One region of the Cellulomonas sp. SLBN-39 genome, then DNA from elsewhere that is predicted to be linked to it. Evidence: predicted binding sites of a transcription regulator. Region 1 holds the regulator's gene; each other region holds the start of a gene.

Region 1 (3,269 bases):
GCTCGACGTCGGGGGTGCGCGCCCGGCGGGCCTGCTTGGTGGCCGCGCGCACGGTCCCGACCCAGCGCTGCCGGCTCTTCTGCGCGCGGTCGCCGCGCCAGATCACGATGGAGCGCTCCGCCTGCCAGGGCACGACCGCGTCGACGCCGACCTCGGTGGCCGCCTCGATCGCCATCTCGTCGCGGTCGCCCTTGGCGAGGGCCTGCACCAGCACGAGCCGCGGGGCGGGCTCGGGCTCGACGTCGACGCGGAGCACGGCCACGCGCACGCCGTCGGGGTGCACGTCGGCGACCGTGCCGACGGCGCGCACGCCGGCGCCGTCGACGACGTCGACCCGCTCGCCGGGGGTCTTGCGCTGCACGACGCCCGCGTGCCGCCCCTCGGCCCCGGTCAGCAGGAGCTCGCCGCCGGCCACGACGTCCGCGAGGTCGCCGGGATCGACGAGGAAGACCGGTGCGCTCACCGGCCCGCGAGCTTGTCGCGGAGCTTGGCGAACACCCCCGGGTTCGCGGCCGCCAGGCGCGCGTCGGGGCGCTCCTCGCCGCGCAGGGCCGCCAGGCGCCGCAGCAGCTCGGTCTGCTCGTCGTCGGCGGGCAGCGGCACGGTCACGTCGACGTGCACGTGCAGGTCGCCGCGGCCGCCGACGTGCAGGTGCCCGACGCCCAGGCCCTTGAGGGTCACGACCTGACCGGGCTGCGTGCCCGGGCGCAGGTCGATCTCGCGCTCGCCGTCGAGGGTGTCGAGCGCGAGGACGGTGCCCAGCGCGGCGGCGGTCATCGGCACCTCAAGGGTGGCGTGCAGGTCGTCGCCCTTGCGCACGAACGTCTCGTGCTTGCGCTCGCGCACCTCGAGGTACACGTCGCCGGCCGGGCCGCCGGCGGGGCCGACCTCGCCCTGCCCGGTGAGCTTGATGCGGGTGCCGGTGTCGACGCCCGCGGGGACGTCCACCGAGAGCGTGCGGCGCGAGCGCACGCGCCCCTCGCCGGCGCACTCCGTGCAGGGCTCGGGGATGACCGTGCCGAAGCCGTGGCACGCGGCGCAGGGCTGGGTCGTCATGACCTGCCCGAGGAACGAGCGGGCGACGCGCTGGACCGAGCCGCGGCCCGCGCAGACCTCGCAGGTGCGCGGCGACGTGCCCGGGCGGCAGCACGTGCCGCCGCACGTCGGGCACAGCACGGCCGTGTCGACCTGGATCTCGCGGTGCACGCCGAACACCGTCTCGGCGAGGTCGAGGTCGAGGCGCACGAGCGCGTCCTGGCCGCGCCGGGCACGGGACGCGGGGCCGCGCTGGGCGCCACCGGCGGCGGCGCCGAAGAACGTCTCGAAGATGTCCTGGAAACCGAACCCGCCACCGGCGCCACCGCCGGGCGAGGCGGGGTCGGCACCCATGTCGTAGGCGCGGCGCTTGTCGGCGTTGCCGAGCACGTCGTAGGCGCGCGAGACGTCCTTGAAGCGCTCCTCGGCCTGCGGGTCGGCACCCGCGACGTCGGGGTGCAGCTCGCGGGCCAGGCGGCGGTAGGCCTTCTTGATCTGCTCGGGCGCCGCGTCGCGCGGCACCCCGAGGACCTCGTAGTAGTCGGTCACGTGCGGTGGGGCTCGCTTCCTGGTCGTGGTCGCCGGCGGGCCGGCGCGATCGGTGCGGGGATGTCGGTGGGTGGTGCCCGGTCAGCCGGCGAGGATGCGCGTGAGGTAGCGGGCCACGGCCCGCACCGCCGACATCGTCCCGGGGTAGTCCATGCGCAGCGGCCCCACGGAGCCGAGGAGGGCCACGGCCGACCCCTCGCCGCCGTAGCCGCTGGTCACGATGCTGGTCTCCGACAGGCCCTCGTGCTGGGTCTCGCGGCCGATCCGCACGGCCACCCCGGCGCCGTCCTCGGCCATCTCGGACAGCAGCCGCATGAGCACGACCTGCTCCTCGAGGGCCTCGAGGACCGGGCCGAGGGTGTGCGTGAAGTCCGTGCCGGCCGTGCGGGCCAGGTGGCCGACGCCGGCGACGACGACGCGCTCCTCGCGCTCCTGCGCGAGCGTCTGCGCGACGACCTCCACGACCGCACGGGCCAGCGGGGCGCCGTCGGTGCCGACCTCGTCGACGAGCGCGGCCAGCGCCACGTCCAGGTCGGCCAGGCGCAGGCCCGCGGCGGCGAGGTTCAGGCGCACGCGCAGGCTCGCGACCACCGCCTCGTCGAGGTCCTGCGGCACCTCGACCGTGCGCTGCTCGACCCGGCCGGTCGTGGTGATGATGACCACGAGCAGGTGCCGGGGGCCGACGGGCACGAGCTCGACGTGCCGCAGGGCGGAGCGTCGCAACGACGGGTACTGCACGACCGCGACCTGCTGCGTGAGCTGGGCCAGCAGGCGGACCGCACGGTCGATGACGTCGTCGAGGTCGACGGCCTCCTCCAGAAGCGCGCCGATGGCCCGCTTCTCCGCCGGGGACAGCGGCTTGACCGTGGAGAGGCGGTCGACGAACACCCGGTAGCCCAGGTCGGTCGGCACCCGGCCGGCCGAGGTGTGGGGCTGGTGGATGAGCCCGGCGTCCTCGAGCGCGGCCATGTCGTTGCGGATCGTCGCGGGCGACACCCCGAGGCGGTGCCGCTCCGTCAGGGCCCGCGAGCCGACGGGCTCACGGGTGGCGACGTAGTCCTCGACGATCGCGCGCAGCACGTCCAGCCGTCTGTCGTCGCTCACCGCCACCTCCTCGCCTCCTCGTCCGGGCCGCGTCCCGCGGGCGTGCGGGCGGCGCCCACGGGGCCCGCCTGGTAGCACTCGCGGCTGCCGAGTGCCAATCCTACGCGCCCCGCCGCGGGGCACCAGGGTCGCACCCCGGGCCGCCGACGCGCCGGGCCGGCCGCGCGGCGTCCGTGGGCCCCGCGCCCTACAGTGCCCCGGTGACCAGCGACCGCTACGGATCGGACGTCCTGTCCACCGGCCCGACCGCCCACCACGCGCCGCGCCCGACGGCCCGCGAGCAGCCCGCCGAGCGCGGGCTCGTCGTCGAGGACGTCGAGTCCGGGTGGGTCGGCGCGGTCGTGCGCGTGGAGAAGTCCGGAGGCCTGCACGTCGTCGTGCTGGAGGACCGGCGCGGGCGCACGCGCACGTTCACCCTCGGGCCCGGGTTCTGGGTGAACGGGGCGCCGGTGGTGCTCACCGCACCCGTCGCCCGCCGCGCGCCCGCCGCACCGGCCCGCACGGCGTCCGGCTCGCGCGCCGTGCACGACGCGCCCGCACGGGTCGCCCGCGGGTCGCGCATCTGGGTCGAGGGCAAGCAC
Region 2 (3,269 bases), 2.4 Mb from region 1:
CCCCACTAGGCTCCACGCACCGGGGGACGGCGGATCTTCCCGGGGCACCGGACGTCGAGGAGCAAGGCATGGCCCAGGGCACCGTGAAGTGGTTCAACGCGGAGAAGGGGTACGGCTTCATCACCCCGGACGGCGGAGGTCAGGACCTGTTCGTGCACTACAGCGCGATCCAGGCCGACGGCTACCGCAGTCTCGAGGAGGGGCAGGCCGTGGACTTCGAGGTCGGCCAGGGCTCGAAGGGCCCCCAGGCCGAGCAGGTCCGTCCCCTCTGACCGCAGGACCGGCGGCCCGACGCGCGTGTCGCGGACGGGCCGCCGTCGCGCGTCCGGGCGCCGGCGTGCGCGCGTCAGGGCTCGAGGGCGTCGAGCGCCAGGAGGGCGCAGGCGGCGCTCCACCCCAGCGGTGCCACGGCGGCGGGTGAGCCGTCGGCGAGGATCTTCTCGGGGATCGAGCCGCTCGGCGTGCGGTGCGCGTCGAGCACGTCGAGCCAGCGGCGGGCCTGCGCCGCGTCGCCCTGCTCGGCCGCGACCCACGCGTACAGGGCCGTCTGCGGGGTCCACGTGACGCCGTCCTGACGCCAGCCCGCACCGGGCGCGAGCCCGCCCGTGGGGCGCAGCATGGCGGGCACGGACGCCTGCCACGCCGCCGCGGCGCCGTCCCCGGGCGCCGACCAGAACGGCGGGAGCGCGAACGTCGACGCGGCGTCGAGGGCCGCGCCGTCGGCGTGCCGGGTCCAGCCCACGGGGGCGAAGGTCGCCTCGACCGCGCTGCGGCTGGTCGCGGCGAGCGTCGTCGCCGCGTCGGCGCCGTCAGCGTCCCCGGCGGCGGCGAGCACCGTGGCGGCCTGCTCGAGCCCCGCGACCAGCGGTGCCGCGGTGCCGAGGGTCAGCTCGTCCTCGGGGACCTCCCAGTAGTCGGGCGACGCCGGCGGCAGCCCGTCCGCCCCGAGCAGGGCCGTCGCGTGCGCGAGCGACGCGCGGACCTGGGGCGCGAGGGCGGCGGCCACCGGGGCGCGCTCCGCGGCGGGCACCTGCTCCAGCACGAGGCCGGCCGCCCACATCGACCAGCCCGTGCCGTCGGTCTGGGTGCCGCGGTCGTCCGGCGGGCCCGACGCGTCGGGCAGGTACCGGGCCTGGAACGACCCGTCGTCCTCCTGGACGCGGGCGAGGAAGCCGAGCACCTCGAGGGCGTCCTCGACGTGCCCGGTGCGGGCCAGCGCCACCGCGACGAACGCCGCGTCGCGCGGCCACACGTAGCGCCACATCGCCGACCAGCCGGCGACGACCGCACCGTCGCCGAGGTCGAGGGCGTGCAGGTCGAGGAGCGCGGCGCGGGCCATGTCCTCGTAGGGCCCGCCCGTGCCGGGCACGGTGCCGGCGGCGAGCCAGGCCTCCTGGGCGGCCCCGGCCCTGCGCGCGGCGCCGGGGGTCGCCGCGCGGTCGGTGGCAGGCGTCGAGCCGAGCGTCGTGGCGAGGCGGGCGGCCACCGGGTCGGGCACGCGCGTGCCGGGCAGGTAGACGGCCAGCGCGTCGGCCGGGACGCCCGCCCGCGTGCCGTCGGCGAGCACGGCCACCGCCTGCTGGTCGAGCGCGACCACGGCGTACCCGCCGGGGGCGGCCGGTGCGCCCCCCGCGACGGCCGGGGCGGGGACCGCTGCGGCGACGGCACCGCCACCGGCGGCGGCCCCGGTCTCCGGCGAGACCGCCGTCGTGGTGGCGGTGCGGTCCGGCGGCGGTCCGCCGGCTGCACCCGTCACGGCGAGGCAGCCGGCGACGAGCAGGCCGACGGCGGCGCGCGCCCGCCGCACCGCGGGCGCCGACCGCTCGGCGGTGTGACGTGGCACACGCGCACCCTAGTGCGTGCCGGTCGCCCGGCGGGAGGGACGTCGGCCCGTGGTGGAGCCTGACGGGCCCCGCGCGGGCGGGGCGCTGCTTGCACTCTCCGGGGTCGAGTGCTAACCATTGGACTTAGCACTCTCCGGTGGAGAGTGACAGCAGCATCCCGGCCGTCAGGTGAGGGTGCCCGCGCGCGGGACGTGACCGCGCGCAGGACCCGTCCGTCGCGGGCACCGACCGGCCACCCCACGAACCGGAAGAAGGATCACAGCCCCATGGCCAAGATCATCGCCTTCAACGAGGAGGCCCGGCGGAGCATGGAGCGCGGGCTCAACACGCTCGCCGACACCGTCAAGGTCACCCTGGGCCCCAAGGGTCGCAACGTCGTGCTCGACAAGAAGTGGGGCGCGCCGACGATCACCAACGACGGCGTCTCCATCGCCAAGGACATCGAGCTCGAGGAGCCCTTCGAGCGCATCGGCGCCGAGCTCGTCAAGGAGGTCGCCAAGAAGACGGACGACGTCGCCGGTGACGGCACGACGACCGCGACCGTCCTGGCCCAGGCCCTCGTGCGCGAGGGTCTGCGCAACGTGGCCGCCGGCGCGAACCCCATCGCGCTGAAGAAGGGCATCGAGAAGGCCGTCGAGGCCGTCACCGAGCAGCTCCTGGTCCAGGCCAAGGAGGTCGAGACCAAGGAGGAGATCGCCGCCACGGCCGCGATCTCGGCCGGCGACCCCGCGATCGGCGAGCTCATCGCCGAGGCCCTGGACAAGGTCGGCAAGGAAGGCGTCATCACCGTCGAGGAGTCCTCGGCGCTGGGCCTGGAGCTCGAGCTCACCGAGGGCATGCGGTTCGACAAGGGCTTCCTGTCGGCGTACTTCGTCTCCGACCCCGAGCGTCAGGAGGCCGTCCTGGAGGACGCGTACGTCCTGCTCGTCGAGTCGAAGATCTCGAACGTCAAGGACCTGCTGCCGCTGCTGGAGAAGGTCATCCAGGCCGGCAAGCCGCTGTTCATCGTGGCCGAGGACGTCGAGTCCGAGGCGCTCGCGACGCTCGTCGTGAACAAGATCCGTGGCATCTTCAAGTCGATCGCCGTCAAGGCGCCCGGCTTCGGCGACCGCCGCAAGGCGATGCTGCAGGACATGGCCGTCCTCACCGGTGGCCAGGTCGTCTCCGAGACCGTCGGCCTCAAGCTCGAGAACGTCGGCCTCGAGGTCCTCGGCACGGCCCGCAAGGTCGTCGTCACCAAGGACGAGACCACGATCGTCGAGGGCGGCGGCGACGCGGCCCAGATCGCCGGTCGCGTCGCGCAGATCCGCGCCGAGATCGACAACTCGGACTCGGACTACGACCGCGAGAAGCTCCAGGAGCGCCTCGCCAAGCTCGCCGGCGGCGTCGCCGTCATCAAGGCGGGCGCGGCCACCGAGGTCGAGC
Region 3 (3,269 bases), 1.9 Mb from region 1:
GACCTCGACGCGCTCGACGCGGCGTTCGTCGACGCCCGGGCGATGCTGCTGTGCCACCCGCAGAACCCGACGGGGACGCTGCACTCGGCGGCGGAGCTGACGGCGCTGGGCGAGCTGGCCGCGCGGCACCACGTGCGCGTCGTCTCCGACGAGATCCACGCCCCGCTGGTGCTGGACGACGAGCCGTTCGTCTCGGCGACCGCGGTGATCCCGCAGGCCGTCGCGCTGCACTCCGCGTCGAAGGCCTTCAACCTCGCGGGTCTCAAGGCCGCGGTGGCGGTGCCGGGCGCGGAGGCCGGCGCGGACCTGGCGCGCATGCCGGAGATCGTCGGGCACGGGGTCAGCCAGATCGGCGTCGTCGCGCACGTCGCGGCGTACCGCGAGGGCGGCGCCTGGCTGGACGCCGCGCTGGAGCAGATCCGCACCAACGTCGCGACGGTCGACCGGACGCTCGCCGACCGCCTGCCCGGTGCCCGGTGGACGCCGCCCGCGTCGACGTACTTCGCCTGGCTGGACCTGCGCGGGTGCGTGCCGCCCGACGCCGACCCGGCGCGCGTGCTGCTGCAGGAGGGTGCTCTGGCCGTGAACTCGGGCCCGACCTTCGGGGCGCAGGGTGCGGGCTTCGTGCGGATGAACCTGGCCACGTCCACCGACGTGCTCGCCGAGGGGCTCGACCGGCTGGTCGGCGCGCTGGTCTGAGCACCGTGGCCCGGGGCGACCTCGGGCCTCGGTGACGGCCCCGCACGCCGACGCCCGGGTGCCCCCGTAGGAGGGCGCCCGGGCGTCGGTTCGGTGCGTCAGCCGGCGGTGCCGGCCGGGGCGGCCTCGATCGAGGTCGCGGCGGAGCCGTGCTGCACCTCGATGCGGCGCGGCTTGGCCTCCTCGGCCACGGGGATCGTGAGCGTGAGCACGCCGTCGGCGTAGGTCGCGCTGATCTGGTCGAGCGCGAGGCCGCGGCCGACCGTGAGCTGGCGGGCGTACGTGCCGGCGGGGCGCTCCTTGGCCAGCCACTGCACGTCGTGCTCCGTGCGGCCGGACCGGTTGGCGCGGATCGTCAGCGTGCGGTCCTCGACCGCGACGTCGATCGTGCCCGGGTCGGCGCCCGGCAGGTCGACGTGCAGGACGTAGTGGTCGCCGTCCCGGTACAGGTCCATCGGCATCCCGGCCGACGCGCGGTCGGCGGCGAGCATCTGCCCGAGGACTCGGTCCATCTCCTGGAACGGGTCGAAACGAGTAGCCACACCCCTCACCTCCTCGACGTGGGGCCGCGGACCGCCCGCGGACCCGGATGCGCCCGGCGCGCCTGCCGCCGGGTGGCTACACGTCAAGGATTAGCACTCTGTGGTGCCGAGTGCCAACAGGTCGCGGGGCCCGGTTCGCCGACGGCGAAACGGGTCCCTCGTGGTGGGTGCCGCGGGCGTCAGGACGGGCCGGTGCGCGACGGGAAGGCCGCGACGAAGCGCTCCAGCGCCTCGACGATGGGCACGTCGGCGTCGAGCCACGGCACGTCGAGCCACTGCCCGTCGGGGAGCCAGCGCAGCTCGTCGTGCTCCACGAGCGGCTCGGGCACCCCGTCGAGGACCTCCGCGAACCACACCCGCATGACGTACCCCTCGGCGAGGCGCCACGCCCCGGCGTCGGGGCCGAGCAGCTCCACGCCCAGCCCGACGCGCACGCCGAGCTCCTCGCGGATCTCGCGGTGCAGCGCGAGCTCCGGCGTCTCGCCGGCCTCGACCTTGCCCCCGGGGAACTCCCACCGGCCGGCCAGGCTCGCGGGCGTGGCCCGCCGTGCGGCGAGCAGGAGGCGGGGGTCGTCGAGGTCGTCGACCAGCGCGGCGGCGACGACGAGGACATCGTTCATGGGGCGAGTGTGCCAGCCCTGCGTGACGCGGGGGTGTCGTCGACGACACCCGGGCGTGCGGGCCGGGTCACCCGTCCCGACGGACGACGTGGGTCGTCCGGGCGGTCAGGGGACCGCCGGGTGCCGACGTCGACGACGACGGTCGGCCCGGGCAGCCGCGCGGAGGGACGCGGCCGCCCGACGGGCGTTGCGGTGCAGACGGTGCAGCGGCGCAGACGGCGCGTGCCGTGCAGCGGTGCAGGACGTGCGTGCAGTGCAGGTCGTGCAGCGGTGCAGGACGTGCGGGTCGTGCGTGGGTCCGGGCGGCGCGTCAGCGGATGCCGTGGGCGCGGGCCCACGCGACCGCGTCGGTGCGGGTGGAGACGCCGATCTTGCGGTAGACGCTGCGGACCTGGGACTTGACGGTGTTGCGGGTGACGAAGAGTCGCGTCGCGATCTCCTCGAGGGTGACGTCCTCGGCCAGCTCGGCCAGGACCACGCGCTCACGGCGGGTGAGCGACTCGGTGGCGGTGGTGCTCGTCTCCAGCATGGTCATGATGTCCTCCGGTGTGCGCGGCTGAGCCGGACTGTCCGACCCCGCAGGGGCTGCGTACCGGATGAGAGCGGCCTCCCTCGCGTCCATGACGCGGGTTCGGAGACTTTTCTTCACCGACGGTTCCCCCCCGTGGTGCCGATGTCGCTGCCACCACGATGACTTCCTGATCGGCCGGGTGATACATGCCGCCGCCCCAAGCGTTCAGCAGTTCACCCGATCGGAGCAAGGCCTAGAGGGTGCTACCACCCAACTTCCTGTGGTAAGCGAGACACCGTTCTCATGGACCTCTCATTTCACCCCGAGAACCACCCGCGCCACAAGCACGACGGCCCCGCTCCCGCGGGTGGCGGGAGCGGGGCCGGGGCCGGTCGGACGGCCGCTGGTCAGGGGTTCAGCGCGGCGTACTCCTCGGCGGACAGCAGCGGTCCCGCCGACTCGACGTCGACGCGCAGCAGCCAGCCGGCGCCGTACGGGTCGGCGTTCACGGTCGAGGGGTCCGCGACGGCGGCGTCGTTGACCTCGACGACGGTGCCCGTCACCGGCGAGTAGAGCTCGGAGACGGACTTCGTGGACTCGATCTCGCCGATCACGGCGCCCGCGGTGACGGTGTCCCCGACGGCGGGCAGCTCGACGTACACGATGTCGCCCAGGGCGTCCGCGGCGACCGACGTGATGCCGACGGTCACGGGCGAGGCCTGGTCGACCCACTCGTGCTCGACGGTGTACTGCAGCTGGGCGGGCAGCTCGGCGGTCATCGGTGCTCCTGGGGTCGGGCGGGACTGCGTCGGGAAGGACTGCGTCGGGAGGGACTGCGTCGGGCGGCGGCGCGGCGGGTGCGACGTCGTCCGGGTGGTGCGTCCGTCATCGAGGACG

What was found. Region 1 encodes HrcA, which represses chaperone genes, less so after heat shock. Its sites were predicted from a motif close to TTNGCACTCGNNNNNNNCGAGTGCNAA; they were not measured.
Region 2: the regulator HrcA is predicted to act here: its motif matches at 1,932-1,958, upstream of groL (chaperonin GroEL).
Region 3: the regulator HrcA is predicted to act here: its motif matches at 1,332-1,358, upstream of FBY24_RS05900 (Hsp20/alpha crystallin family protein).

What each region holds. Positions count from the first base shown of each region.
Region 1 covers NZ_VFOA01000001.1:3,162,786-3,166,054, reverse strand. The annotation lists gene FBY24_RS14435 (16S rRNA (uracil(1498)-N(3))-methyltransferase) at 1-463, opposite strand, end outside; gene dnaJ (molecular chaperone DnaJ) at 460-1,584, opposite strand; gene hrcA (heat-inducible transcriptional repressor HrcA) at 1,666-2,688, opposite strand; gene FBY24_RS14420 (DUF3097 domain-containing protein) at 2,889-3,269, shown strand, end outside.
Region 2 covers NZ_VFOA01000001.1:794,765-798,033, reverse strand. The annotation lists gene FBY24_RS03520 (cold-shock protein) at 69-272, shown strand; gene FBY24_RS03515 (glycoside hydrolase family 15) at 347-1,843, opposite strand; gene groL (chaperonin GroEL) at 2,111-3,269, shown strand, end outside.
Region 3 covers NZ_VFOA01000001.1:1,304,487-1,307,755, forward strand. The annotation lists gene FBY24_RS05895 (MalY/PatB family protein) at 1-699, shown strand, start outside; gene FBY24_RS05900 (Hsp20/alpha crystallin family protein) at 798-1,241, opposite strand; gene FBY24_RS05905 ((deoxy)nucleoside triphosphate pyrophosphohydrolase) at 1,421-1,861, opposite strand; gene FBY24_RS05910 (LuxR C-terminal-related transcriptional regulator) at 2,172-2,396, opposite strand; gene gcvH (glycine cleavage system protein GcvH) at 2,780-3,151, opposite strand; gene gcvT (glycine cleavage system aminomethyltransferase GcvT) at 3,258-3,269, opposite strand, start outside.